DNA from 2 places in the Bacillus sp. GB_SG_008 genome. Region 2 is predicted to be linked to the other one. Evidence: a T-box and tRNA genes for the amino acid it is inferred to sense, from the RefSeq annotation. Region 2 holds a T-box; the other holds one or more tRNA genes.
What was found. The T-box of region 2 lies ahead of metG (methionine--tRNA ligase). A T-box ahead of a tRNA ligase gene usually reads a tRNA of that ligase, here a tRNA-Met.
Positions count from the first base shown of each region.

Region 1: it has a tRNA-Met gene. The T-box ahead of metG (methionine--tRNA ligase) is inferred to sense a tRNA for this amino acid. The anticodon was not compared.

Region 1 covers NZ_JBPZSK010000015.1:10,624-26,014, reverse strand. The annotation lists gene mfd (transcription-repair coupling factor) at 1-1,313, shown strand, start outside; gene spoVT (stage V sporulation protein T) at 1,449-1,985, shown strand; gene ACTDJC_RS21740 (putative polysaccharide biosynthesis protein) at 2,363-3,964, shown strand; gene mazG (nucleoside triphosphate pyrophosphohydrolase) at 3,976-5,439, shown strand; gene ACTDJC_RS21730 (RNA-binding S4 domain-containing protein) at 5,452-5,733, shown strand; gene yabP (sporulation protein YabP) at 5,788-6,096, shown strand; gene yabQ (spore cortex biosynthesis protein YabQ) at 6,093-6,746, shown strand; gene divIC (cell division protein DivIC) at 6,743-7,102, shown strand; gene ACTDJC_RS21710 (S1 domain-containing RNA-binding protein) at 7,190-7,672, shown strand; tRNA gene ACTDJC_RS21705 (tRNA-Met) at 7,839-7,912, shown strand; tRNA gene ACTDJC_RS21700 (tRNA-Glu) at 7,924-7,995, shown strand; gene spoIIE (stage II sporulation protein E) at 8,263-10,740, shown strand; gene tilS (tRNA lysidine(34) synthetase TilS) at 11,070-12,500, shown strand; gene hpt (hypoxanthine phosphoribosyltransferase) at 12,497-13,039, shown strand; gene ftsH (ATP-dependent zinc metalloprotease FtsH) at 13,126-15,045, shown strand; gene ACTDJC_RS21675 (type III pantothenate kinase) at 15,376-15,391, shown strand, end outside.
Region 2 covers NZ_JBPZSK010000002.1:413,327-428,717, forward strand. The annotation lists gene ACTDJC_RS07040 (NAD(P)/FAD-dependent oxidoreductase) at 1-1,050, opposite strand, end outside; gene ACTDJC_RS07045 (DUF1641 domain-containing protein) at 1,095-1,535, opposite strand; gene ACTDJC_RS07050 (ferritin) at 2,084-2,590, opposite strand; gene ACTDJC_RS07055 (MazG nucleotide pyrophosphohydrolase domain-containing protein) at 2,647-2,967, opposite strand; gene ACTDJC_RS07060 (TIGR00730 family Rossman fold protein) at 3,040-3,618, shown strand; gene ACTDJC_RS07065 (Dps family protein) at 3,788-4,228, opposite strand; gene ACTDJC_RS07070 (DUF3920 family protein) at 4,425-4,859, shown strand; gene ACTDJC_RS07075 (MarR family winged helix-turn-helix transcriptional regulator) at 4,970-5,383, shown strand; gene ACTDJC_RS07080 (pirin family protein) at 5,432-6,130, shown strand; gene ACTDJC_RS07085 (M4 family metallopeptidase) at 6,330-7,979, shown strand; gene ACTDJC_RS07090 (metal-sulfur cluster assembly factor) at 8,025-8,339, opposite strand; gene ACTDJC_RS07095 (class I SAM-dependent methyltransferase) at 8,559-9,359, opposite strand; T-box leader at 9,504-9,776, shown strand; gene metG (methionine--tRNA ligase) at 9,829-11,463, shown strand; gene ACTDJC_RS07105 (DedA family protein) at 11,644-12,258, shown strand; gene ACTDJC_RS07110 (DUF3938 domain-containing protein) at 12,343-12,720, opposite strand; gene ACTDJC_RS07115 (YitT family protein) at 13,052-13,945, opposite strand; gene ACTDJC_RS07120 (hypothetical protein) at 14,151-14,444, shown strand; gene yidC (membrane protein insertase YidC) at 14,467-15,270, shown strand.

The DNA.
Region 1 (15,391 bases), on a different contig from region 2:
ATGTCATATATAAAGACTTAGGACTACTTATTATTGATGAAGAACAACGGTTTGGTGTGACACATAAAGAAAAAATTAAGCAACTAAAAGCCAATATTGATGTACTAACATTAACAGCAACGCCAATTCCACGTACACTTCATATGTCTATGTTAGGTGTTCGCGATTTATCTGTTATTGAAACACCGCCAGAAAATCGTTTCCCAGTGCAGACGTACGTTGTGGAATATAATCCGGCGTTAATGCGCGAGGCAATTGAACGTGAGCTTGCACGAGGTGGTCAAATATACTTTTTATATAATCGTGTTGAAGATATTGAGCGAAAAGCAGATGAAATTTCAATGCTTGTTCCTGATGCGCGGGTAACCTTTGCGCATGGAAAGATGAATGAAAGTGAATTAGAATCTGTTATGCTTTCCTTCTTAGAGGGGCAACATGATGTACTTGTAAGTACAACGATTATTGAAACAGGTGTTGATATTCCGAATGTAAATACATTAATCGTATTTGATGCAGATCGTATGGGTTTATCGCAGTTGTATCAATTGCGTGGTCGAGTAGGACGCTCAAATCGCGTTGCCTATGCATATTTCACTTATAAACGCGATAAAGTGCTATCTGAGGTTGCAGAAAAACGTTTGCAAGCCATTAAAGAATTTACGGAGCTCGGGTCTGGGTTTAAAATTGCAATGCGCGATTTATCTATTCGCGGGGCTGGTAATCTATTAGGTGCAGAGCAGCATGGCTTTATTGATTCTGTTGGTTTTGATTTATATTCACAAATGTTAAAAGATGCAATCGAGCAGCGTAGAGGTACGAACATGGAAGAGCAAGCGCTTGATATTGAAATTGACCTTGAAGTAGATGCATACTTACCGGATGCGTATATTTCCGATAGTAAACAAAAAATTATGATGTATAAGCAATTTAGGGGCGTTTCTACTATTGAGGATATTGAGGAATTACAAGAAGAGATGATTGATCGCTTCGGCGATTATCCGCAAGAAGTCGGATACTTACTGCAAATTGCAAATATTAAAGTGTTAGCAATGCAAGAGAAAATTGAGTTAATTAAACAAACGAAACAAGAAGTTACGATGTTATTTTCTGAAAAGGCTAGTCAAAATATTGATGGCGGAAAATTATTTATGCTTGGCAGCAGTTTTGGACGTATGATTGGTCTTGGTATGGAAGGTTCTCGTTTGAAAATTGTGATGAACGTTCGTGAAATAGAAACATCGAAGTGGCTCACAATTGCCGAAAATTTACTAAAAGGCTTAAAAGATGTGAAAAAAGAAGAGATAAATGCCTAAATTAGGGTAAAAAATACAATTCGGCGTGTATAGAAGAACTAATGTGTAAAATACTATGCTTAATAGTTGGTGATTTTTACATGAACAGGTAAAATCACGACTTTTATCATCAGTAGAAAGTGAGGCAGCATTAGAATGAAAGCAACTGGAATTGTACGTCGAATTGATGATTTAGGAAGGGTTGTTATCCCGAAAGAAATTCGCAGAACTCTCCGTATTCGGGAAGGCGACCCGTTAGAGATTTTTGTTGATCGCGATGGAGAAGTTATTTTAAAGAAATATTCTCCGATTAGCGAATTAAGTGATTTTGCTAAAGAATATGCAGATGCTATATATGATAGTTTAGGACATAACGTGCTTGTTTGCGACCGTGATTCAATTATTGCTGTCGCTGGCGTGTCAAAAAAAGAATACTTAAATAAAAGTGTTGGAGATCTAATTGAGAAAGCAATGGAAGAACGCAAATCAGTCGTAATGACAGATGAAAGCGAAATTTCCATTATCGATGGAGTAACGGAGAAGATACAATCTTATACAATTGGTCCAATTATCGCAAATGGTGACCCGATTGGAGCTGTTATCATTTTTTCAAAAGAAGCCATCATTAGTGATGTAGAACACAAAGCTGTTGATACAGCAGCAAGCTTCTTAGCAAAACAGATGGAGCAATAAAGTGAAACTTCCATCAGTGGGGATTTTCTTCATCCCCCACTGATGGTTAGTTGAACCAATCGGGCTTTTATGGGCAGTTATCCCCTACCTATCTTCTTTGCTTTTCTCCGAATCTTGAGGTGGGGTCTTACTGCCCGTTAATGCGGGATAAAGTGACGTTCTTCTTACTCATGGTTAGCCCGCAAATTGGGCTCGTGCAGGCGGTCGTGCTTTGCGATACACCTTAACATACCGCCTGTTGAAATGAAATTATATATTTGTGTAAAGGTAGCATTTTGCTACCTTTTTTACGTGATAGTATTCAAAGTCGAAGACCGCTTTTTTCTTTGTGATATAATACGTAGGATGAGTATAGAAAAAAGGGAGATTGTATGGTCATGGAGACGAAGAAGTACCACGCTTTTTGGCGCGGAGCGATTATATTAACAATTGCGAGCTTTGTTACAAAAGTATTAAGCGCTTTTTACCGTATTCCATATCAAAATATAGCTGGTGACATTGGCTTTTACATTTATCAGCAAATTTACCCGTTTTACGGGTTTTGTTTAATTTTAGCGACATATGGTTTCCCAATCATAATTTCAAAAATGATTGCAGAGCGTTTAGAACGAGGAGAACGAAAAGAAGCAGAGTCCATTATATGTATTTCTTTTTGGTTTTTATTAGCTATCGGAAGCATTGGGTTTATTGTATTGTTTTTTGGGGCACATACAATTGCATCTTTAATGGGAGATGCTCATTTGGACAAGTTAATTCGTACGATTGCATTTTCTTTTTTATTAATGCCATTTCTTTCTGTAGCACGTGGTTATTTTCAAGGATTTGGAAATATGGTGCCGACAGCTGTATCGCAAGTAATAGAACAAACGATTCGTGTATCCATTATTGTATTTCTATCATTATTCCTTATAACAAAAGGATTTGATTTATATACGGTGGGAGCAGGCGCTATGTTTGGTTCTATAGCAGGTGGCTTGATCGGTGTAATTGTATTGTTTTTTTATTTGCGAAAAGATTTTCGTGCTATTTTTTTGCAAAGTTTTAAAGCGATTCGTAATAAAAAGGTCATTATTCGTACATTGTTTTGGCAAGGAATTGCTATTTGTATTAGTAATTTAGTTTTAATTTTTATGCAAATGGCGGATTCTGTTTCATTTTATAGTTTACTTGTTCAGAACGGAGAGTCGGTAGAAATAGCAAAAATGCTAAAAGGTATATACGATCGTGGCATTCCTCTTATGCAGCTCGGGACAGTCGTGACAACATCGTTTTCCCTTTCTTTAATTCCGATGATTACAGCGGCAAAAGAGAGAGGAGATTATGTATTTATTCGCGAAAAAGTACAGCTAGCAATGAAAATTACATTTGTGATTGGACTTGCTGCATCATTAGGACTCGCGAGTATCATTCGGCCTGCGAATATTATGCTATTTGAGAATAGCGCCGGCTCCGATGTGCTAGGGGTTTTATCTATCTCTATCTTGTTTAGTTCGCTCGCAATTACAACGGCATCTATTTTGCAAGGATTGGGACAAACGGTAAAGCCAGCTTTATTTGTTGTAATTGGTGCATGTGTGAAATTATTACTCAATTGTATACTCATGCCGCATTTTGGTGCAATCGGTGCAGCGATTGCAACTGTGGCTGCATTGATGTGCATTGCATTACTGAATAGCATGTTGCTGATTCGAGTTGTTAATGAGTCGCTTATGCAGAGAAAGTCCATTGTAGGTATGACAATTGGAGCTTTAAGTATGGTGTTAGTGCTCGCTGGATTTATGTATATGTTTGATTGGCTGGGGTTACAAGCTACCGATGAACATAGAGGTATCGCAATGATTCAAGCGCTGCTCGGTATCGGTGTCGGTGGCCTACTATATGTATTTCTTATTTTAAAGTTCCGTGTATTTACAGCGCAGGAACTTGGATCAGTTATGAAACATGAAAAAGTACAAACTTCGTTGAAGAAGAGTGGATAGAGGTGGATTTTATGAAACGAACAATTACGATTTTAGGATTAGGGGCTGGTGAATTAGATCAGCTTACAATGGGCGTATATCGCAAAGTAAAAGAAGCGGCACATATGTACGTTCGAACAAAAGAGCATCCAGTTATAATGGAACTCGAGAAAGAAGGTGTATTATATACATCTTTTGATGCCGTATACGAAACGTATGATACATTTGATGAAGTGTATGAAACAATTTCTAACACATTGATTGAAAAAGCTAAGGATACTGATATTTTATATGCAGTTCCAGGGCATCCGCTTGTGGCAGAGCGTACTGTACAACTTTTGCTGCAAAAAGGAGAAAAAGAGAATATTGATGTGCGTATCGAAGGTGGACAAAGCTTTTTAGATCCAATGTTTGCAAGTTTGAAAATCGACCCGATTGAAGGGTTTCAGTTGATTGATGCAACGTCGTTCGAGCGAGGACAATTAGAACTTCGTCAGCACTTGATTTTCTGCCAAGTGTACGATGCGTTTATAGCATCTGAAGTCAAACTAACGTTAATGGAAATGCTTCCAGATGATTATGAAGTATATATTGTAACCGCAGCTGGAACATCATTTGAACAAGTGAAAAAAGTACCGCTTTATTTATTAGATCATGAGGCAGAACTTAACAATTTAACGAGTGTGTACGTGCCGCCTGTGTTAAATCGCCAATCGTTATACCAACAATTTGATGTATTGCGAAATATTATTGCAGAGTTGCGTGGACCAAATGGATGTCCGTGGGATAAAAAACAAACGCATCAATCGTTAAAGAAATATTTAATTGAAGAAGCATATGAAGTGTTAGAGGCTATTGATGAGGAAGATGATGATCATCTTGTTGAAGAGCTTGGTGATGTTCTCTTACAAGTTATGCTTCATGCACAAATTGGCGAAGATGAAGGTTGGTTCTCAATTGATGATGTAATTCGTACGTTGTCTGAAAAAATGGTACGTCGTCATCCTCATGTGTTCGGAGATGTTAGTGTAGAGACTGCTGCTGATGTTGTTGTGAATTGGGAAGAAATTAAAAAACAGGAAAAAGGAAATATAAAAGAGTCTATTTTATCAGGCATTCCTAAAAGTTTACCTCAGCTAATGCGCGCTTATGAAATTCAAAAAGAAGCAGCAAAGGTTGGTTTTGATTGGGATGATGTCGAGCCAATGATGGAAAAAGTAGGAGAAGAATGGGAAGAATTTCAACGTGAAGTGACAGCTATGGATGAAGAGAAGATGTTAGCGGAATTTGGTGACTTAGTATTTGCATTTGTAAATATTGCCCGCTACTATAAAATCAATCCAGAAGAAGCGCTTCATAAAACAAATGAAAAATTTATGAGTCGTTTTTTATACATGGAAGCAAAGGTTGCTAGTATGGAGAAAGAAATGAAAGATCTTTCTTTAAAAGAGCTCGATGCACTATGGGAAGAGGCAAAACGAATAGAGAACGAATAAGGGGGAGTCGTCATGCGTTTAGATAAATTTCTAAAAGTATCTCGTCTTATCAAAAGAAGAACGTTAGCAAAAGAAGTTGCGGATCAAGGCCGCATTATGATTAACGGCCAAGCTGCAAAAGCTAGTTCAACTGTAAAGGTAGAAGACGAATTAACAATTCGTTTTGGCCAAAAAATTGTTACTGTGAAAATTAATGAACTAAAAGAAACAACCAAAAAAGAAGATGCTGCAAATTTATACACTGTTGTTCGTGAAGAGAAAGTCGAAGTAAAAGCAGAGGATAGCTTGTTCTAAATAATTTTGTCTCCTCATACATTGGTACTAGTATAAAGTTATGGGGGGATGGACGTGAACAAAGGCTATTCAATGTCGTCTTCTAATCAACAAAATGTTACTGTAGAACATGATGTCGTAATGAGAGGAAGACGCATTCTCGATATTACAGGAGTCAAGCAAGTAGAAAGTTTTGATAGCGAAGAATTTTTATTAGAAACAGTTATGGGATTTTTAACAATACGTGGTCAAAATCTGCAAATGAAAAACCTTGATGTTGAAAAAGGACTTGTATCCATTAAAGGAAAAATATATGAGATGGCTTACATTGATGAGCATCAAGGGGAGAAAGCTAAAGGGTTCTTTAGCAAGTTGTTTAAATGAGCCTAACTATTCAACTATATACAATGCTTTCGATGATTGGAATGGGCGCTTCGCTTGGAGCAGCTTTAGATACGTATCATCGTTTTTTGAAACGCGGAGAGCGAAAGCGTTGGCTTGTATTTATTTATGATATTTTATTTTGGATTGTCCAAGCTCTTTTTGTATTCTATGTGCTATTGCTTGTAAATGAAGCAGAGTTACGTATGTACGTATTTCTAGCATTGCTTTGTGGGTTTGCTGCATATCAAAGTTTGTTAAAGTCATTGTACATGAAAGTGTTAAATTTTCTGATTCACATTTTTGTTCAAACATTTTATTTTTGTGTTCGTGTTTTCCAATTATTTATTGTTAAGCCAATTACAGTTTTGATTCATTTAATTATAGCGCTTGCTTTATTTTTATTTCGTCTTTTGGTTGGATTTGGAATGGGATTGTGGCGATTTATTATAGCAATATTACGTTTAATATGGAAAAGTATTCTTATTCCTGTTCGATTTGTTTTTTTTGTTATATGGAAACTTCTCCCTAACCGTGTTAAAATTTTTATAAAGAGACAAGCAGGACTTTTAAAATATGTCAAGAAAATGAAGAAGCATATATTCCTAATTTGGGAACGTATAAAAAAGAAGTTAGGGGGACCTCGGAAATGAGGGAACTAAGGCAAAGATATGTATCAGAACAGAATCCAATTTCTGCCAAAGAACATATAATACAATCGAACGACAGTAAGAAGCGCTTGTATCGTCGATTAGCTTTATTTTTTGTGTTTGCTTTTGTAATTATTGTAAGTGTCAGTGTGACGTTTTATAAACAAAATAGTGCGATTAATGCTAAAGAAGCAAAAGTAAAAGAGTTAAAAAAAGAAATGGATACGTTAACGACGAAAGAGAAAAAGCTGAAAGATGAAGTCCAAAAGTTACATGACGAGGACTATGTTTTAGAGATTGCTAGAAGAGATTATTACTTCTCAAAGCCTGAAGAGATAATTTTTCCTATTTCTAAGTAGTGGGTGTCGTATTGACACTATATTTTAAGATTATATATAATGAAATAAAATTTGACTTTTTAACCACTAAGGAGGAGCGTTTTTTTTATGTCAATCGAGGTAGGCAGCAAGTTACAGGGTAAAGTAACAGGTATTACGAATTTTGGGGCTTTTGTAGAGCTGCCAGAAGGCTTAACAGGTCTTGTTCATATTAGTGAAGTTGCTGATAATTATGTAAAAGATATTAATGATCACTTAAAAGTAGGTGATCAAGTAGAAGTAAAAGTTATTAACGTTGAGAAAGACGGTAAAATTGGTTTATCTATTAAAAAAGCGAAAGAACGTGAAAGAGCAGAAGGTGAACAACGCGATAATCAACGCGATAATCAACGTGATAATCAACGCGCTGGACGTCCTCAACGCAATCGCTCTTTTAACAGAGATAATCGTGGTGGCAGTGATAACCGCAACCAAAAAGAAACATTTGAGCAAAAGATGGCTCGCTTTTTAAAAGACAGTGAAGACCGTTTAACTTCTTTAAAGCGTAATACGGAGTCAAAACGTGGCGGCCGTGGCGCTCGTCGCGGATAAAACTTGCTGTTTATTTTAAAATAAAGAGAAGCACCCTTAGTGTTCACTCAGGGTGCTTTTTTATGGTGAAAACAGTGTGTAGAAAAAAGAATAAAAAAATATTTAAAATACGTTGACTTTAAATGCTATTTAAGATATCATACTAATTGTCCGTTAAATACGACATGGCGGTGTAGCTCAGCTGGCTAGAGCGTACGGTTCATACCCGTGAGGTCGGGGGTTCGATCCCCTCCGCCGCTATATTTTTTAACGGCCCGTTGGTCAAGTGGTTAAGACACCGCCCTTTCACGGCGGTAACACGGGTTCGAATCCCGTACGGGTCATAAATGAAAAAGATCATGCAAATATGCATGATCTTTTTTTGTGTTGAGAAATTGTGAATGTTATGCGTTTCTTCTACAAAAACAACTATTATTTTCTGAAAATTCAATCACCGAATAAGGTCTTTAAGTGTAAGCCTGTATATATATGGTGCTATTTTGTATAAAAAGTCGAACAATTATTGGACTACAAACTGTTATTTTGACAAAAATTCCGTAAAATTCCTTTTATAATTACAAGTAATAAAATATGCGGGTGGTGTTCAAAATATGCCAAGAGCAGGAAGGAATACTGTCAATTCGAATTCTAGTACGCTTGCTATAGGTCGTGGGCAAATGACAACTGTAAAGTGGATAAGCAAATTAAAAGTGAAACTGGAACAAATTTTCTTTCGGTGGGGATTTGTAGTTGCGTTAGTTGGTTTTCTTTTAGGACGAGCATATATTTTAACGAACATTTTACCTTTTGCTTTGCCGTTTTTCGCTGCTGTATATGTGATGAAACGCGATAAAATGGCTCTTGCATTCCTCGCAGTAATGGCTGGTGCATTTTCAGTTTCATTAGAAAATCTATTCTTTGCCTTTGCATCTATATTTACATTCTTCGTCTATAATATCTTCTTTAGTCGTTTTACAAATAAGACGATTGGGCTTGTACCGTTTCAAGTATTTATTTCTGCGTTAACGGCTCATCTCATCGTTGTCTATTTCGCGCAAGGCGCAATTGGTATGTATGATTTGCTGGTTAGTACAATTGAAGCAGGATTAAGCTTCGTACTAACGATGATTTTCTTGCAAAGTGTTCCACTTTTAATAGAGCGAAAAGGAAAACAACAATCATTAGAAACAGAAGAAATTGTTTGTTTAATTATATTGCTGGCATCTGTACTAACAGGTACAACAGATTGGTTTATTTACGATTTATCAGTTCAGCATATTTTTACGAGATATTTAGTATTAGTGTTTGCCTTTGTAGCAGGAGCAGCAACAGGCTCTACAGTGGGTGTTGTAACAGGTTTAATTTTAAGCTTAGCGAATGTAGCAAGCTTATATCAATTGAGTTTATTGGCGTTTTCTGGGCTGTTAGGAGGGTTATTGAAAGAAGGAAGGCGAATAGGTGTAAGTTTAGGTTTGTTAATTGGCACAAGTTTAATTACGTTATACGTAGATAAACAAGCAAGTATTGTGACGACTTTGTTAGAATCGGGTGTAGCAATTGCTTTATTTTTATTGATGCCTAAATTCATCATTGAACGTCTTTCTAAATATATGCCGGGAACACAGGAGCATTCTAATGACCAACAGCAATATTTGCGAAGAATGCGTGATGTAACGGCAAACAAAATTAATCAGTTTGCAAATGTGTTTGAAGCGTTATCTAATAGTTTTTCTGTATACGGATATGTAGAAGATGAGGATAAGGATACGGAGACGGATTTATTTTTAAGTACAATTACTGCCAAGACATGCCAAACATGCTTTAAGAAGGATCAATGTTGGGTTGTGAATTTTGATAAAACATACGATTATATGAGACAACTTATGGATGAAACAGAGGAAGGTACATTGCAGAATAATCGTAAACTGCTTCGTGATTTTGAAAAATATTGTGTGAGAGGAACAAAAGTAGCAGGTTTAATAGAAGGTGAATTAGGGCATTTTTATGAAGGACAAAAGTTAAGGAAACAAATGCGAGATAATCGTAGAATTGTTGCGGAACAACTTATGGGTGTTTCGAAAGTAATGGCGGATTTTTCTAAAGAGATTCAAAAGGAAAGAGAGAATCATCAAGCACAAGAGGAACAAATTTTACAAGCATTTCGTGACTTTGGAGTAGAGGTTGAACACGTTGATATTTATTGTTTAGATCGAGGGAGCGTTGATATTGAAATGATGATCCCTGCTGCATGTAATCAGCATGGGGAGTGCGAAAAACTTGTTGCTCCAATGTTGTCTGATATTTTACGAGAAACAGTTGTTGTGAAACATGAAGAACAATCGGCATATCCGAATGGTTACAGTACAGTGTCGTTTGGCTCAGCGAAAACATTTTCTGTAGATACAGGGCTTGCTACAGCGGCTAAAGGAGGAGGGTTTGTATCTGGTGATTCCTATGCCATGATGGAATTAAGTGTAGGGAAATATGCGCTTGCTATTAGTGATGGAATGGGAAATGGAAAGCGTGCGCATATGGAAAGTAAAGAAACGGTTAAGTTACTGCAAAAGATATTGCAATCAGGTATTGATGAGGAAATTGCAATTAAATCGATTAATTCTATTCTTTCATTGCGAACGACGGAAGAAATGTTTACAACATTAGACTTAGCGATGATTGATTTACGTGATGCAAATGCTAAATTTTTAAAGATTGGTTCTACTCCAAGTTTTATAAAACGTGGCAATCAGGTATTTAAAATAGAAGCAAGTAATTTACCGATGGGAATTATTGAAGACTTTGAAGTAGATGTTGTCGGTGAACAATTGAAATCCGGTGATATTTTAGTAATGATGAGTGATGGGATTTTTGAAGGTGCAAAACATGTAGAGAATCATGAAGTGTGGATGAAGCGGAAGATTAAAGAATTGGAAACGGAAGATCCACAAGAGATTGCTGATATTATTATGGAAGATGTAATTCGCACTGACAATGGATATATTAATGATGATATGACAATTGTGGTAGCGAAGATAAAAAAGAATATGCCGAAATGGGCGACAATTCCTATTGTTAGTAAACAAGCACAATAAAGTGAAACTTCTATTAATGAGGGTTTTATCCTCGTTGATAGTTAGTTGAACCAATCGGGCGAATGCCAGCAGTGATCTCCTGCCTATCTTCCTTAATCTTGAGGTGGGGGTCTCACTGTTTGTTGGAGCAGGGCTCAGGAATATACCTGAGGCCTGTTTGTTATATATTCGTATGTTTAATTTTACTTATTTCCGAGTCTAAAGAAAAAATTTATATGTAAGATAAATTGTGAAATTTATACATCTTTGTTTTGCAGAAAGTCTGTAAAAGTTGTACCATTATATCAAGGTATGCTATCGTTCTAGCTCAATGAAAGGTGATTGCAGCATTGAAAGATGAATTTGTTAAAAAGGTAGATGCTTTTGTAGAAAGGCATGATTTGTTAGAGGCACATTCTACTGTTGTTGTAGGTGTATCAGGAGGGCCAGATTCTTTAGCGCTTTTCTTCTATTTGTTGGAGAAGCGTGAAGAGAAGCAGTTGCAAATTGTAGTCGCTCACGTTGATCATATGTTTCGCGGCGAGGAATCACAGGAAGATTTACAATTTGTGAAACAGTTGTGTGACAATCTTAATGTTACCTGTGAAACAACACAAATTGATGTGACGCGATATCAAAAACAAAATCGAATGAGTGCACAAGTTGCGGCAAGAGAATGTCGATATGCATTTTTGGAAAGAATAATGAGAAAGTATAATGCACAGTATTTAGCTCTTGGTCATCATGGTGATGATCAGGTTGAGACAATTTTAATGCGTCTTGTACGTGGAAGTACTCCGCAAGGTTATGCTGGAATTCTTGCAAAGCGCGCTTTCAATAAAGGCTTTTTGATTCGGCCTTTGCTGGCAGTAACGAAAGAAGAAATTCTTGATTATTGCAACAGAAAAGATGTTGAACCTCGCATTGACCCTAGTAATACAAAGGAAACGTATACACGGAATCGATTGCGAAAGCACGTTCTTCCTCATTTAAAGCAGGAGAATCCAAATGTTCATGAGCGTTTTCAAGCTTTTAGTACGTCCATGCAAGAGGATGAAGCATATTTGCAGGAATTAGCTTTTGAAAAAATGAATAAAGTAATTAAGGAAAAAGACGCAAAAAGAATGGTCTTATCAATTCCTGCATTTGAATCTATGCCTATACCTTTACAAAGGAGAGGGATTCAACTAATATTAAACTATCTTTATGAATATAAGATTCCATCTTCACTTTCTTCTGTACATATTGACAAGGTGATTGAGTTTTTCAAACGAACCCATCCTTCTGGTATGCTTCATTTTCCTGGCGGATTGGAGATTGTTCGTACATATGAAGAATGTAGTTTCCGATTTGGAGAAGAAAAAGTTACTTTTTCTCCTTGTATGTTACAAGTGCCGGGAAAGGTAACATTAGTAAATGGTGATGAGCTCGAAGTGGAGATCAGCAATTGTGTGCCTATTATGATGAATGATATGACGTTTATTGCAAAACATAATGAAATAGCATATCCACTTATGGTTCGTTCGAGAGAAAACGGAGATCGAATGTCGATACAAGGTATGAATGGCACGAAGAAGATAAAGTCCATTTTTATCGAGGCGAAAGTACCGAAGGAAAAAAGAGCAGACTGGCCAATTATTTGTGATGCCAGCGGAAATATTATTTGGGTTCCATTGTTGAAACGATCTGCATTTGCTATTTCGCAAGAAACAGTAGATAAGGATACATATATTATTATTCATTACAAAAGCAAGGAGTCTTCCAGGAGGATAGTCAAATGATGAATCAAGATATTGAAAAAGTATTAATTTCTGAAGAGCAAATACAAGACAAGGTAAGGGAATTAGGTGCAATTCTTGCAGAGGATTATAAAAATACAGTACCTCTTGCAATCGGTGTATTAAAAGGTGCAATGCCATTTATGGCAGATTTATTAAAGCGAACAGATACATATCTTGAAATGGATTTTATGGCTGTATCTAGCTACGGTCATTCTACTGTTTCAACTGGTGAAGTGAAAATTTTAAAAGATCTAGATACTTCTGTAGAAGGACGCGACATTTTAATCGTAGAAGATATTATCGACAGCGGTCTTACATTAAGCTACTTAGTAGATTTGTTTAAATATCGTAAAGCAAAATCTGTGAAGATTGTAACATTATTGGATAAGCCGTCTGGTCGAAAAGTTGATCTTCAAGCAGATTATGTTGGATTTACTGTTCCACATGAATTTGTTGTGGGATATGGATTAGACTATAAGGAACAATATCGTAACCTTCCTTATGTTGGTGTATTAAAACCGAGCGTATATTCAAATTAATAATATAAGCATTACAATTGGATAGGAAAGTTTTTCTATGGTACTATTTACTATTATAGTTTGTATGCTGTGAGAGGAGGTTAGGGATGAATCGGATCTTCCGTAATACCATCTTTTATTTACTAATATTTTTAGTGGTAATTGGTATTGTAAGTTACTTTAATGGTTCAACACAAAAAACGAAACCAATTAGCTACGATAAATTCATTACCAAACTTGAAAAGGGTGAAGTTCGTAATGTGCAACTTCAACCGAAAAATGGTGTATTTGAAGTAAAAGGACAATTCAGTACAGATAGTCAAGAACAACAATTTATAACTTATGCACCTAACACTGAAGAATTACAAAAGAAAATTAATGACAAAGCACCAGGTACAGAAGTGAAATATCAACCAGCAGAAGAAACAAGTGCTTGGGTAACGTTCTTCACTTCCATCATTCCTTTTGTAATTATCTTCATCCTATTCTTCTTCCTACTTAACCAAGCGCAAGGCGGCGGTAGCCGTGTTATGAACTTTGGTAAAAGTAAGGCGAAGTTATACAATGATGATAAGAAAAAAGTCCGTTTTAGAGATGTAGCTGGAGCGGATGAAGAGAAGCAAGAGCTTGTTGAGGTTGTAGAGTTCTTAAAAGACCCTCGTAAGTTTGCGGAGGTTGGTGCTCGTATTCCGAAGGGTGTTTTATTAGTTGGACCTCCAGGGACAGGTAAAACATTGCTTGCACGTGCTGTTGCAGGTGAAGCTGGCGTTCCATTCTTCTCTATTAGTGGTTCTGATTTCGTAGAGATGTTCGTCGGTGTCGGTGCTTCTCGTGTACGTGACTTATTTGAAAATGCAAAGAAAAACGCACCTTGTATCATTTTCATTGATGAAATTGATGCGGTAGGTCGTCAACGTGGGGCAGGTCTTGGTGGTGGTCACGATGAGCGTGAGCAAACATTAAACCAATTGCTTGTAGAGATGGATGGTTTTGGAGCAAATGAAGGTATTATTATCATTGCTGCAACAAACCGACCTGATATTCTTGACCCAGCGTTATTACGTCCAGGACGCTTTGACCGTCAAATTACGGTAGATCGTCCAGATGTAAACGGTCGTGAAGCGGTGCTTAAAGTACATGCCCGCAACAAACCGCTTGATGAAAATATTAACCTACGTGCTATAGCAACGCGTACACCAGGTTTCTCTGGTGCTGATCTTGAAAACTTATTAAATGAAGCAGCTCTTGTAGCAGCACGACAAGATAAGAAGAAGATCGATATGAGTGACATTGATGAAGCAACTGACCGCGTTATTGCAGGTCCGGCTAAGAAAAGTCGTGTTATCTCTGAGAAAGAACGAAATATCGTTGCATTCCATGAAGCAGGGCATACTGTAATTGGTGTAGTACTTGACGAAGCAGATATCGTTCATAAAGTAACAATTGTGCCACGTGGTCAAGCTGGTGGATATGCAGTAATGCTTCCGAAAGAAGATCGTTACTTCATGACAAAACCAGAATTGCTGGATAAAATTACTGGTCTACTTGGTGGACGAGTGGCTGAGGAAATTGTATTTGGAGAAGTAAGTACAGGCGCTCATAATGACTTCCAACGTGCGACAGGAATAGCTAGACGCATGGTAACAGAGTTCGGTATGAGTGATAAGCTTGGACCAATGCAATTTGGTAGCTCACAGGGTGGTCAAGTATTCTTAGGAAGAGACTTCCATTCTGAACAAAACTACAGTGATGCAATCGCGCATGACATTGATACGGAAATGCAAAGCATTATGAAAGAATGTTATGCTCGTGCAAAACAAATTCTTACTGAAAACCGTGATAAGCTTGATATTATCGCAAAAACGTTACTTGAAGTGGAAACGTTAGATGCAGAGCAAATCAACCATTTATATGAACACGGTACATTACCAGAGCGTAAAACATCTTCTGACAGTGATGTAAAGGTAAACATCACAATGAAAAAAGAAGATGAAGCGTCAGGGGATAAAGAAGAACCGAAGGAGTGACAATTGTCACTCCTTTTTTTCTTTGCGATATAACTGGACTTAAACATTGAAAAAGGGAAATGGATTTTTGTAAAATGGTGAGGATGGGAAAGCTGAACATGTGTATAAATATGGTATGATGAGGTTATAAAGTGAAACTTCTATCAGTGGAAGGTTCTTCATGTCTGGCTGATGGTTAGTGGAACTAATCGGGCTCTTACGGGCAGTTCCCCCATCTATCCTCTTAGCTTTCTCTAAATTTTGAGGTGTGGATCTTACTGCCTGAAAGTAGAAGGATAAGTTCTGTACATATTGCGCAAATATACATTAAATAAGATAAGTGGTGAGAATATGATTTTCGTATTGG
Region 2 (15,391 bases):
ACGTCCTAGACTTGCAAGTGTTCCAGAGTTTACTGGTGCGAACTCTTCGAATGCTTTGCCTTCTAGTGCTGCGTATAAGTTGTATCCAATTAACTCACCCATTTGCCAAGCGATTTGTGCAGTTGGTGGGTATGGACGGCCGTCTGGAGCGAAGACAACAGCGCTGTCTCCAGCAACGAATACGTCTTTATGAGAAGTAGATTGAAGGTATTCGTTAACAGTTGCACGGCCGCGGTTTACTTCAAGACCTGATTCACCGATTAATGGGTTACCTTGTACGCCGCCTGTCCAAACGAATGTGTTAGCAACGATTTTTTGACCGTCTTTTAAGTCGATTTCATTGCCAGCAACGTTTGTTACAGGAAGACCTGTTAAGAATTTAACGCCGCGTGCTTCTAAGCTAGTAGTTGCACGTTCAATTAAATGGTCAGGTAATACTGGAAGAATTTTTGGGCCTGCTTCAACAAGAAGAAGTTTAACTTCTTTTGGATTTACGCCGTGGCTTTTTGCAAGTTTAGGCATAATGTCAGCAAGTTCACCAACTAGCTCAACGCCAGTTAATCCGCCGCCGCCGATTAAGATTGTAGCATCAGCTTCGTTTTTCGTTTTAGCGTATTCACGAATACGGTCTTCAACGTGTTTGTAGATTTTGTTTGCATCAGCAGCAGATTTTAATACCATGCTGTTTTCTTCTAGTCCTGGAATACCGAAGTAAGCAGTTTTACTTCCTAAAGCAACTACAAGTGCATCGTAAGATAAAGTAGTGCCACCAGCTAGTTTAATTTCTTTGCTATCAACTGAGAATGACTCAACTGTTGCGATTTTAAGATCGATATCTTTGCCTTTGAAAAGTTTTTCTAATGGCATAGCAATTGCCTGTTCAGAAATATTTCCTGCTGCAAGGCGGTGTAGTTCCGTAATAATTTGATGTGTTGGATATTGGTTGATAACTGTAACTTGTGCTTCTGATTTGCTGTAATGTTTACGTACATTTAAAGCTGCAAGAAGTCCGCCATAACCAGCACCTAAGATGACAATTTGTTTTGACATAGTATGATATCCCCCGTCTTTACTAATTGTTGTGTAAGAAAGAATTATTTATGATTGCGTTCTGCAGTAATTTGAAGATAAGCGTTTACAAAGCGAAACATTTTTTGTGCTTGCGGATCTTTTAGCATTCTTAAAAGGCCAAAAAGACCGATAACTTCGTTGCTTTCTTCAGCGCGATCTTTCGCTTCGATAGCAGTTGCAGCAATGGCTTTCACTGTATCTTTTACAGGTTCTGCAAGTTCTTGGATTGCTCCAACAGTATCATTTTTTAATACTTCATCAGTAGCGACTGCTTGAGCGAAATCATAAGACTTTGTTAAAATGTTAACGAGCTCAGTTAATTTTGGAAGTTGTTCTACTAATGTAGTTAAAGACTCTTGAACTTCAGGCTTTAATAGCTGATCAAGTACATCAAGCTGTCCTTGACTAGCAGAAATTTGTAATGATTCTTGTTCAGGCTTTGTTTGAGTGATTGTTTCTGGCATCTCCAATTCTCCTTTACGATAGCAATACTTCTTAAATTTTTGGGAATGAAAGAAGATTCCCCATTACAGGTAAGATTTCTTCGTCCGTAACAACTCGAGGAAATTTGTAAAAATTTACACAAAGATTTAGGGCAAGCTGCTCTTAAAGTTACTATTGCCGGTGAATATGTCTTTTCAAATCGTTGCAACATTCGAATGAACTATAAGTAATCACCGAATCTGAAATAGTAAATTTTAAAAGGCTAGTTGCGTCCTCTAGCTTATGGACTTGTCCAGTAAAAGACTTTGCCTACCAACTGAGTATATTATATACTGTAATACACCTATGTTAACATAAAAATGATTATTAAGCATTCGATTTTAATGACTATAATCTACGAACCTACAGGGCGTTATATCTGTTTTTTTATTCCAATTTTACAATGTAAGAAGCATAAATTGACGAAAGCGGTTGATTTATGCTTTTTTTGTTTGCGTGCCAGCTAAGCTGGAACAGAAAAGAGATGGCAAAGCCATCTCTAAGACATCTGTTTCAGTTTTCTACTCTACTACTCAGCTGGTGGAGTAAACGTGCGTTTTTCTAATTCAGCATCTAACATAAATAATGCATTTGAATCGTTTGTAATTCGTTTTAATTTTTGAATGGTGCTATCGAAAGATGCTTCTTCTTCAACTTGTTCGTCAACAAACCATTTTAAGAAGGTAATCGTAGCATGCTCGCGCTCATCCCAAGCAATATCAGATAGGTGATAAATTCGTTTTGTGACTTCGCGTTCATGTTCGAGACCGATTTCAAAAGCAGCTAAAATGGATTCGTACTCGTTATTTGGATGATCGAATCCAGTAATGATCGCACGCTCACCGCGATCATTAATATAATTGTAAAGCTTCATTGCATGGAAACGCTCTTCCTCTGCTTGTACAAGAAAGAAGTTGGCAAATCCATCATAGCTTTCTGATGTACAGTAAGCCGCCATTGCCATATACACATGGGCGGAGTAAAACTCAAAGTTCATTTGATCATTTAGTGCTTCACGTAATTTTGGAGATAACATAAAAAGACCCCTTTCATATTATTACGATATAATCATATCATAATTGAAAATAATTCTCATTTATATTCGAATCGCTTGGAGAGTTTCTTAACATGCGTTTCCATAATATCTTGTAAATCTAAATTATATTTTTGCGCTAAAATAATAAGATTTCCTAACACATCTCCAATTTCTTCTTTTAATTCAATTGTTAATTCTTCTTCGCTTTTTTTTCGTTCATCTGGACGATCACGACCAATTTCAATAGCACGCACGACGCGAGAAACTTCTCCCACTTCCTCCGCTAAAAAATTAACGCGAATAAAGGAATTATATTGTGCCCAGCCCCGCTCATAATAAAATTGTTCCACCCAGCTTTGAAATTCATTCGTGTTCATCCTTTTCCCATCCTCCCAATATGTAGTATGATTACATTGTAGCATAACAATATGTAGTTTTGGGGTGGAGTAATGAAGCGTATTTGTGTATTTGCAGGATCGAATGTTGGAGAGCGTCCAGAGTTTCAAGCAGAAGCTCGGCAACTTGGAGAAATACTAGTTCAAAATAATATAGAGCTTGTATACGGAGGCTCTTGTGTTGGATTAATGGGAGAAGTAGCAAATCAAGTATTAGAGCTAGGCGGCCGTGTAACGGGTGTCATGCCTCGTGGATTATTTAGAGGAGAAATTGTTCATCAAGATTTAACAGAACTAATCGAAGTGGAAACGATGCATGAGAGAAAAGCAAAAATGAGTGAACTTGCTGATGCATTTATTGCACTTCCAGGCGGTTATGGAACGTTTGAAGAGCTGTTTGAAGTGGTATGCTGGTCGCAAATTGGGATTCACGAAAAGCCTGTTGGCCTACTGAACATTGCAGAATTTTACACACCGTTATTACAAATGGTGGACCGTGCAGCAGAGGAAGGCTTTATGAATCCATCGAATAAAGAATTGCTTGTATCTGCAAAAACGGCTAATGAGTTAATTCCTAAAATGAAAGAGTACAAACGACCAGTGATGGGGAATAAGTGGAAGCAGTTAACATAAATAAATAAATAAAAAACCGAGCGGAATTGTCCCGCTCGATTTTTTGGTGTGATATTTGTCGAATGTGGTCGAAGGGTCTTTATATTGTGTCGAATCGCCGTTATATTAGAAAAAACGCCGATAAATGATGCATTTGCGCCGATATATTGCTAAGCTGCTGCCGTTTTTCTTATTGATTCAAGAATGCGCGTAACATCCATGCGTGTTTTTCAAGTTCTGTGTAGATGCCAAGTAGTAAATCAGATGTCGTTTCATCGTCTGCATCTTGTGCGATTTCCATGCCTTTTTTGAGCTCAAGAAGCATTGCTTCATAGTCTTTCATAATTGCTTCGACCATTGCTTCGGCAGTTTCTCCGTAAGCTGCTTCTTGAACAGAAGATAGTTCTAAGTATTCTTTCATCGTTGCTACTGGTTTGCCGCCGATTGCTAAAATACGTTCTGCAATTTCATCGATGTGCGTAGCTGCTTCTGTATAAAATTGTTCGAATTTCTCATGTAATGTAAAGAACTGAGGTCCTGTTACGTACCAGTGGTAGTTGTGTAATTTTGTAAATAAAACGTTCCAGTTTGCTACTTGTCTGTTTAATACTTCAATAACTTGTGTATTCATAATATCAATCTCCTTCACGTTTTTTTTATTTTTAATACCAATTACTAATTTATAATTATTATAATCTAATAGATGGTATAAAATCAACCCTTTTTGCATATATATTTTTAAATATTTTGTGACATAGGTGTAGGTTTAAAACAAGGAATAATGTGGCATACAGAGAAAAGAGAATAATATAGAAAGGAGAATGAAGATGCAACTCCTATCTCAAAAGATATATCAACACACTGAGAACTGGTATGTACTTGATGAAGATTTTCCATGGGATATAAATCAAGTAAAGAGGGATGTGTTCTCATTAATTGAACGGCGTGATATACCTGTATTTTTCTGTGATACGTGTGAAACAAATGATGTGCTAGTCCGACTAGGAGAAGAGGAAGAAGAATTTTTATTTCCGCTGAACGGATTTTATCATAAAGAAAAGCGTTTAATTTTCGTTTGTATGTGGGAGAAGTATGAGTGCTTATTGGAAACATTGTTGCATGAGTTTCGGCATGATATGCAGCATGAACGGAAGTTATTATATGTCGGTAATGAAATGTATGAAAAGCGGTGGATTGAGAAGGATGCCAGAGTGTTTGCGAAGAGAAAGATGAGAGAATATAGGAGAAGGTGTGCAAACTAAGACATAGTGAATCCGGCACTATGTTTTAGTTTTACTTACAAAAAGAAAGTAGTTGACATTTGTATAGTTTAGTTCTAAACTATAGTTACAAAGCTTAGCGAGGTGATGGAATGAAAACAGATGAACGACTTGGTTTATTAGTATGGTTTCGTTTATCACGCTTTTACAACCAAAGTATTAGAGAAACGAATCAGCATTTAAAAAAATGGGATTTGTCTGCTGCACAATTTGATGTATTAGTACAAATTGGGACAGGGGATCGTTTAACGCAGCAAGAATTAGGTCAAAAGCTTTTCGTTACAAAAGGAAACGTTACGCAGCTTTTGAGTAAAATGGAGCAGCTTGATTTGATTCAAAGAGAGCAAGAAGGAAAAACGAAATATCTTTCCTTAACAGAGAAAGGTAAAGCACTGTATGAAGAAGTTGTTCCGCCCCAAGAAAGATTTCAAGCAGCGCAATTTTGCAAGTTGGATCGCGAGGAACAGAAACAGCTGTTAGCATTACTTCGTAAATTACAATCATAAAAATTTTAAATAAATATCTCGAATTCGAGATAAAATGAGGTGAAGGATATGTTCAAAAAAATTGATCATAAACAAATGGGAAGAGCAAATCACGGTTGGTTAAATACACATTTTCATTTTTCATTTGCAGATTACTACAACCCAAATAATATGAGATTTGGTGCACTTCGCGTAATTAATGATGATTTAGTAGCAGCACAAACAGGATTTGATATGCATCCACACCGTGATATGGAGATTATTTCTTACGTAGTGGACGGAGCATTAACGCACCAAGATAGTATGGGAAACCGCGGGACAATTGAACGCGGCCATGTGCAATACATGAGCGCTGGAACAGGTGTCTTCCATAGTGAGCACAACTTAGGAGATGAAACATTGCGTCTTCTGCAAATTTGGATTTTACCAGACCGTGCTGGCCATACGCCAAATTACGGTGAATTTAAATTTGATTGGAGTAAACGTGAGAATACATGGTTCCACATGGTTTCACCAATTGATGGCGGTGCACCGATTGAAATTCATCAAGATGCAAATCTGTACTCTCTTGCTTTAGAAAAAGGAAAAGAGATTACATTCCTAGTTGGTGAAGGGCGTCAAGCTTATTTGGTTCAAATTGAAGGAAGCGGCATTGTGAATGGTGAAACGTTAGTGATGAGAGATGCAGCAGAAGTCATTGAAGAAGATATCCACATTCAAGCAGCAGAAACAGCTCATTATTTAGTAATTGAGATGAAGAAACAATAATTAAGTGAAACTTTCAACAGTGAGGGGGCTTACTGCCCGTTAATAAAAATATGCCACGAGTAGCGTCTATAGATAGCGCTGCTCTTTTTTTGTATGAATTTTCTGTCGAAATTTTCTAAAATTTAAACGGGAGGTTATTACTATTATCTCTAGAATTGTATAAAAGTGTCAAAACATTAGGGGATGGGGAGTGTTGTTTTTGAAAAAGAAGGTATTATCTTCAACGTTAGCTTTATCTCTAGCTTTAGGGGGATTTGCGACATTTGGTACGTCACGTACATATGCAGCAGAGCAAAAAGTTCAATACAATCAAGAATTTCAGACACCATCTTATATTGGGGAAGAGTGGAAAGCACCGGAAGGATTAGATAAAAAAGAAACGGTGTTTGAGTATTTAAAGAGTAAGAAAGACATGTTTAAATTAGCAGGAAATATGGAGAAACATTTTGAAATTGTTGGAGAAGAAAAAGACGCAGAAGCGGGAACAACGCATGTGAAGCTTATTGAAAAATATAATGGTGTTCCTGTATATGGCTCTGATCAAACAGTAGCAATTGATAAAGATAATAATGTGAAAGCATTTTTCGGACAAGTTATCCCGAATTTAGAAAATAAAAATATCCCAGCAACTGCAAGTATTTCAGAAGATGAGGCTGTAAATATTACGAAAGCTGATATTGAGAAAGAGATTGGAAAAGTAGACAACTATGATGGGATTAAGAAAGATTTATATGTATATGAAAAAGATGGACAATATTATCTTTCCTATCTTGTAAAAGCATCTGTTTCAAATCCAGCACCAGGCTACTGGCATTATTTCGTTGACGCGACAAATGGGAATGTAATTGAGAAATATAATGCGATTGATCATATTACGGGATTTGGATATGGTGTGTTAGGGAATCGAACAAGTTTTGAAATGGCACAAGACGAGAAAACAGGGGCATTTTATTTGTTTGATGGAAAACGCGGAAAAGGTGTTCATACATTCGATGCGAAAAATACGCCTGCATGGTTGTTTGATCTTCTCTCACGATATCTTGGATATACAGGTGCGGAAGTAGAAAGTAAATCGAAGTTCTTTGAAGATAAAGCAGCTGTTGATGCACATGCAAACGCTGAGAAAGTATACGATTATTATAAGAAAACATTTAACCGTAATTCTTTTGATAATGAAGGAGCAAAATTAATTTCTACTGTTCATGTAGGGGATGGCTGGAATAATGCAGCGTGGAATGGTGTCCAAATGATGTATGGAGACGGTGATGGAAAAACATTTATTCCGTTCTCAGCAGGACTTGATGTTATTGCACATGAGCTGACTCATGCAGTAACAGAATACTCCGCAAATCTAGAGTATCAAGACGAATCTGGTGCATTAAATGAATCGTTATCTGATATTATGGGTGCGATGGTAGACCGTGATGATTGGGAGATGGGAGAAGATATTTATACGCCAGATAAACAAGGGGATGCATTCCGTTCTTTAAGCAATCCTGCTGCTATTCCAAATCCATTAAAGCCAACTGAAGGCTATCCAGATCATTACAGTAAGCGCTACACAGGAACGGTTGATAATGGCGGTGTTCATATTAATAGCAGCATTAACAACAAAGCTGCATATCTCGTTTCTGAAGGTGGTACACATTACGGTGTTACTGTAAAAGGTGTAGGACGCGCAGCGACAGAGAAAATTTATTACCGCGCTCTTACAAAATATTTAACTGCAAACTCAAACTTTAGCATGATGCGCCAAGCTGCCATTCAAGCGGCTGCAGATTTATATGGTCAAAACTCTGATGCGGTATATGCCGTAACGAAAGCGTATGATGCAGTAGGTGTAAAATAAGAAATAAAGAAGACCTGACTTTGATAATGTCAGGTCTTTTTTTATCTAATCGCGAATTCCTAGTGCGATTTTTGCAATGCGTGACATACGTTCTTTGGACCAAGGAGGATTCCAAACAACATTTACTTCTATTTCATTTACCTCTGGAACATTTGTCGATAATACCTTTTTTACATCAGATACAATTTGTCCAGCCATTGGACAACCGATAGAAGTCATTGTCATTGTAATAACAGCATTATTTTGTTCGTCAGTTGTGACATCATATACTAGCCCGAGGTTTATAATATCTACGCCAAGCTCAGGGTCAATTACAGCTTCTAAATTGGCATATACTTTATCTTCTAAAGTTTGAGACATATGAAAACACCTCTATTCATGATTGATAGTTATTCTCATTATACAAGATGGAAAGAGAAGATGCAGTGATTGAGCTCACAGCATTTTTTTCTAGATGAAAAAAGCATTCCTCATAAAGTTTCACTTTATCCTATTTAATTATATTTTAGTAATCTCCAACTTCGACTTATACACGCTATACATAGAAGAAAAACTCTCTTCATTTTGAAGAGAGTTTTTCTATATATTTTTGGCGATCAGTGTATATAGTCCAGGGATGCGATGTTCAATTCCTTCCGGTGCTTGAGGTGGAAAGACCCATTTTTGCTTTGCACCACATTCTTCTGTGAGCTCTTCGATACGGAGTCCTGCTTGAGCGATTTTTGTTACAATTTCTCCTAACGTCCATCTGCGAATTGTATTTTTAGGTAAAGAGGAGCGCTCTGCTTCTGATAAGAGCATACCGTATGCTACATCTACTTCGATTACATCTTCATAAAAGTAATTTCCATTTGCGATTGCTTGGTTATCTTCTATTTGTAGAAGTTTTGTATACATTGGGTGATAGTCGCGTAAAAGGAATGTTCCACCTTGTTTTAACAATTGAGAAATAAGTGTAAATAAAGGCTCTAAATCTATGAAATAGTGGAGCACACCAAGCTCAAGTAATACTACGTCGAATGAGCCTATTGTTTCTGGTAAATCTAGTACATCAGACACGATGTATTCAATATGTATTTTAGCGGCTGCGGCAAGTTCCTTAGCATATTTCGCATTGCTCTCCGAAATATCGACAACCGTTACTTCTGCCCCTAATAATGAAAGGGCAACCGCCTTACTCCCTTTTGATCCCATTAAATTTATAATTCGTTTTCCTCGCACTTCACCGATGTAAGGCAAATAATAAGCGACCTCGGCAGTAGGGTTTTCCCGTATTTGCTTGCCAAAAGAATGCGGCGTTCCGTGACGATTTGTCCAAGCTTCATAAGCGGCTTTACTCCAGCCCGCTTTATTCTTTGCGCTTAATTGCTGTTGATTCAAAAAGACCTCTCCTTTCCATGAAGATGTATAAGTTCTTCGTAAACATGGAATTTCCTTTCAATGGAATGAATTATAATTTTTTTACAATAAAACGAACAAATAGTTTGATTTTTCTGTATAATATTATAAAATGTAAATTACATATGAAAAGCGTTGAAGAGGAAAAGTAGAATGAAATCATTCTTTCCAGAGAGCTTCGGTAGCTGAGAAGAAGCAAGAATACTCATTTGAACAATGGCCTCTGAGCTTCGTCCTGAACTTATCACTTGATAATAGTAGGCGACGACGAGTGTTGGCTTTCGTTATCAAAGTCACAGTATACGAGCAATAGTTGCTCCGTACTTGCAGAGGTCAATCGTGTGAGCGATTGACGAAATAAGGTGGTACCACGACTGTATATACAGCCTCGTCCTTATCTTTTTAAAAGATAGGGGCGAGGCTTTTTTATTTTTAAAGGGGGGCATGTAGGATGAATATTTTTATTGGAGGCGCTTGGCCATATGCAAATGGTTCATTGCACCTTGGTCATATTGCTAGTTTACTACCAGGAGATATTTTAGCGCGTTATTACCGTTTAAAAGGAGACAATGTGTTATATGTATCAGGAAGTGACTGTAACGGTACACCGATTGCAATTCGTGCTAAGCAGGAGAGAGTAAGTGTAAAAACAATTGCGGATCGCTATCATGAGGAATTTGAACGATGTTTTCAGAAGTTAGGTTTTTCCTATGATTGCTATACACGTACTGACTGTGTTCATCATCATGAAGTAGTTCAGAACATTTTCTTAGAGCTTTTAGAAAAGGGGCTTATTTATAAAAAGAAGGTGGAGCAAACATATTGTGAGACTTGTGCGCAGTTTTTGCCGGACCGTTATGTGGAAGGGATTTGTCCGCAATGCGGCGCACAGGCGCGTGGTGATCAGTGCGATGCATGTTCTGCTATTTTGGATCCGATAGATTTATTAGAGAAAACATGTAAGTTGTGCGGCAGTGTGCCGACAATTAAGGAGACAGAGCATTTTTATTTTGCACTAACGTCATTACAGAAGCAGTTAGAAGAGTATATAGAAACGGTGAAACAGAATGGCACGTGGCGTGAGAACGCCGTACAGCTGGCGCAGCGATATTTACAAGAAGGATTACAAGACCGTGCTGTTTCAAGAGATTTGCCAATTGGAGTAAGCGTTCCGATTGCTGGGTACGAAGAGAAGAAGGTGTACGTTTGGATTGAGGCTGTGTCTGGTTATTATTCAGCAAGTAAACAATGGGCACAAGAAATAAACTGTGATGATACACCATTTTGGCAAGCGGATACACGGACGTATTATGTGCATGGCAAAGATAATATTCCATTTCATACAATTATTTGGCCAGCTATTTTGCAGGGAATACAAGCGAAAGTATTGCCAGAATATATTGTTTCTAATGAATATTTAACGGTGGAAAAAAGGAAGTTATCTACGAGTAGGAATTGGGCTGTATGGATACCAGACATGTTAAAGGAATATAATCCTGATTCGATACGCTATTTTTTAACTATAAACGCACCAGAAAATCGAGATACAGATTTTTCGTGGCGAGAGTTTATTTATAGTCATAATAGTGAATTGTTAGGAGCATATGGAAACTTTGTTAATAGAACGCTGAAGTTTCTTGAAAAATATTACGAGAATACTGTACCAACTGGACACATCAATCAAGAAATTGAAGAAAAGCTAAAAGGATTATATGTGGAAGTAGGACGATTGATTGAAAAAGCACATTTTAAACAAGCACTAGAACTAATTTTTGAAACGATTCGTTATGCTAATAAATATTTCGATGAGAGACAGCCTTGGAAACAAATAAAAGAGGACAAGAGAGCCTGCGATGAAACAATGCGAAATTGTGTTCATTTCATTATAAACTTTGCACAAGTATTAGCGCCGTTTCTTCCGTTTTCATCTGCACAAGTACAACAAATGTTAGAGGTTTCTCAGAGCAAATGGAATTACGTCACTGAATGTCCAGCTTATATTTCGAATGTATCACCGTTATTTGAACGTATCGATGTGAAGAAAATTGAGGAAGAAGTGGAAAAACTGTATGGGTCTTTAATATGAAAAAATAGCACCGATTGTGGTGCTATTTTTTCATTAAAGTATATAATCACTTTCCTTACAAAAATGTAATCTTATTGTAAGCCATTGCGATAGTAGTTTCGACAAGGTTTTTATACAATAAAGATACAAAATCAGTACGTGCTAGAAGAATGGGTATCAATAAGAAAAGGAGAGCGAGAGATGGAATGGATTCACGACTTATTTCAACAGCATGCATACTATGTTGTACTTATTGGATTGATGCTAGAGTATATTGCATTTCCGTTTCCGGGAGAGCCAACATTAGCGTATGCAGGGTATTTGGCACATACCGGTGAGCTACATCTAGTGCCGCTAATCTTTTTATCTTTTGTAGGAACAAGTGTAGGTATGACAATTCAGTACTTTGTCGGAAACAAGCTTGGGATGCCATTTATACAAAAGTACGGAAAATATGTCTTTTTAACGCAGCGTAAAATTGATTTAACGAATAAATGGTTTGATAAGTACGGTTATTTTTTAATCTTTATTGGTTTCTTTATTCCTGGTGTGCGTCATTTTACAGGGTACTTTGCGGGAATTATTAATTTACCATTTCGCCGCTTCGCGATGACGATTTATTCTGGAGCATTGCTTTGGGTATCATTCTTCTTAGTGGGCGGTTATTGGTTAGGTGGAAACTTAGATAATATATTTAGAGCAGTTGAAGGCCATATTGGAAAGATTATTATCGGTGTTGTTGTGGTCGTGGCAGCAGGTGCAGCGGTAGGATTCCGTAAACAAATTAAACGTGTGTTTGCTCAAACAGTAAATTAAAAATGTCCATTCTATGTCGAAAAAGGCGGTCTCTGAAATGTACCCTTTACAAAGGGCGCATTTCAGAGACCGCCTTCTTTTTTATTATGAATTACTTTCCATTTGAACATGACTTTCATCTTGTAGTAAATCAAAGATATCCGCTAAGCAAAATGCGATAAACCAAGTCCAAAGACCATGGAAGAACGCTGTACTAAGTTGCAGAGGTAAATCATAAGTTGTTGTGGAAAATGAGATACAACCGCCGACAATTCCAATCATCGTTAAAAGTGTTGTTTTTCTTGCGTTTTCTTCCGGATTGAAAAGAAAGAAAGTAAACGAACCTAAAATTGAAGCGCTTACAATAGAATCGATTCCATTCATATATAAATTTTCACCAGTATGAGTATTTGTCCAAAAGCATACGAGACCGCCTGCTACGGCAAATAATGTTGCGATTATAAATCTAAATTGTTTGTTCATACGTTCATCTCCTTCATCATCATCATTTGAACAGGAGGACCTGAATTTTAATTAATAGAAATTAAATAAGAAGATATAGTTATTATCTACTTTTATGATATATACATAGTATAACATGTTTTAGATTTGAATAAAAATAATTATCTGATATTTCTAGTTTTTGATGTTTCAAATAGCTATAAACATCATTCCATTTCCTTCGATATCATAAAGTGAAACTTCCATCAGTGGGGGGGTTCATCCCCCACTGATGGTTAGTTGAACAAATCGGGCTTTTACGGAACTCTTTTATATGCAAATAAAAACGCAAGGATTTCCTCCTTGCGTTTTGTTATATACGTTTAAATCGTCCAACCACTTCTACTGTTTCTGTAATGTTAATAAAAGCATGGCTATCAACGTGGCGGATTAGACGTTTAATTTCTCCTAATTCATAGCGTGTAACAATTGTGTAAATCACTTTTTTCTCATGATCTGTATATCCACCGACAGCATCAACCATTGTTACACCGCGAATCCCGTTTTGTAGTAATGCTTTTTTAATGGCACTTCCTTTTTCTGTAACGGTCATCACCGTTAATTTAATGTGCTTTGTATGAATAGAATCGATGACTTTACTTACAACAAATCGGCTGATAAGTGTGTAAAGTGTAATATCCCATCCAAAAATAAAACCACCGACTGCAAGTAGAATAAGGTTAAAGCCAAAAGTAATGGATCCAATGGAAATATCCCTATGTTTTGCTACAATTAATCCAATAATATCGAATCCACCTGTTGAAGAGGCAAAACGGAAAATGATTCCCGTTGCAGCTCCGCAAAGTACACCACCAAAAACAGAAGACAACAAAACATCCTCAGAAAGTTGATGAACTGAAATGATATTCATTGCAAGAGTCGATGCAGCAAGAAAGTATGCTGTTAAAAAAGTTGTTTTCTTTCCTAAATAAAAATAGCTAAGAAAGAGTAGTGGAATGTTTAATAAAAAGATGAGTGCACCAATGCTGTAGTGCATTAAGTAACCGATAATCATCCCAACGCCAGCAAAGCCGCCACTAATCATGTGGTGTGGAATAAAAAACATATTCATTGAAACTGCATAGAGAATTGAAGCAACTGAAATAACAACAAGTTGAATGATGAATTCTAGATGCAATGTTTTTGCGGCTGGGAATGATAAAAAGGCGGTATCGGGAACGTAATCGGCGTCTCCTAGTTGGCCCATAGTCTGTTTTCATCTCCATATTCGTTTTTAATTACAAGAAGAGAATAATGCTTTTTTTAAGTACTGGCAATAGTTTTATTATTATACGAAAATTTTATAAAATTTTTACAATTTAAGTGTATGAATAAAAACATGAATATGTAAAATATAAGGAATTTACATGTTGAAACAGTATGATATAATCCTGTCATAAGGATGTGAAGAGATGGAATTCCTATTTCAAGATGCAGTGTTATGTATATCTGTTGTAACAACGGCACTTTGTTTATTAGAAGTCTTATTTCTCACTAATGTTTCACGTTTTGTGCGTCAGCAAACATATAGAGGTAGACAGAAAGCTTTCGCAGTCGTTGAAACATGTGAGGATCATATAGGGAATAGCTTACTTTTCTCTATCTTTTATAAACATGGAATGGCCCACTCAGTTCGCAGGCAAGAAGCAAGCGGAGAGAGTGACGATGTAGGTCCGTATATAACCAATGTTTCGCTAACGAATTAAGAAACATTGGAGGAATATATATATGTTTAAATCATACCGAGCTTGGCTCGTAAGTTTATCTTTATTACTTGTTGTTGTTTTATCTGGTTGTAGTAATGCGAATGCAAATGCAGGACCAGTTGATGCGAATAGTCCAGGATTTTGGAATCACTTTATTGTATATCCAATTTCTGTTATGCTGCAGTTTGTGGCGCACCATTTGCCGAATCATAGCTTTGGGATTGCCATTATCATTATTACGATTGTAGTTCGTACGATATTACTGCCGCTGACGATTACGCAATATCGCAGCCAATTAAAAACGAAAAAAATGCAGCCAAAGATTCAGAAATTGAAGGAAAAGTATGGCGATACGACGAAGAATCCGGAAAAACAAAAGCAATATCAACAAGAAATGATGACTTTAATGAGAGAGGACGGTGTAAACCCGCTGATGGGTTGTTTACCGTTGCTGCTGCAAATGCCGGTCTTCTCAGGATTGTACTATGCAATTAGTCACACGGAAGAGATTCGTTCATCTTCTTTCTTATGGGTAAATTTAGGACATGCAGATCCTTATCACATTTTACCTGTCCTTGCTGCTATGTCAACATTCCTGCAAATGAAAGTATTTCAGTCTAATATGACAGGAGAACAAGCTCAAAATCAAGTATTAAAAGTCCAGCAGTTTATAATGCCGGCAATGATTTTATTTATGGGATCAGCTGCACCATCAGGACTTGTCTTGTACTGGATTACAAGTAACCTATTTACTGTGATTCAAACTATAGTATTGAGGAAAGTCATGGATCGTGAAGATGTACAAGTGCAAGGGCAAGGGGCATAAGAAAAATTTAGTTTTATAAATAAGACAGTGCTTGTGAGAGCACTGTCTATTTTTGTGATTTCGATATACGAAATTGATGCATGAATGTAATGACCACTTGTTATCGGCTTGAATATGAAGG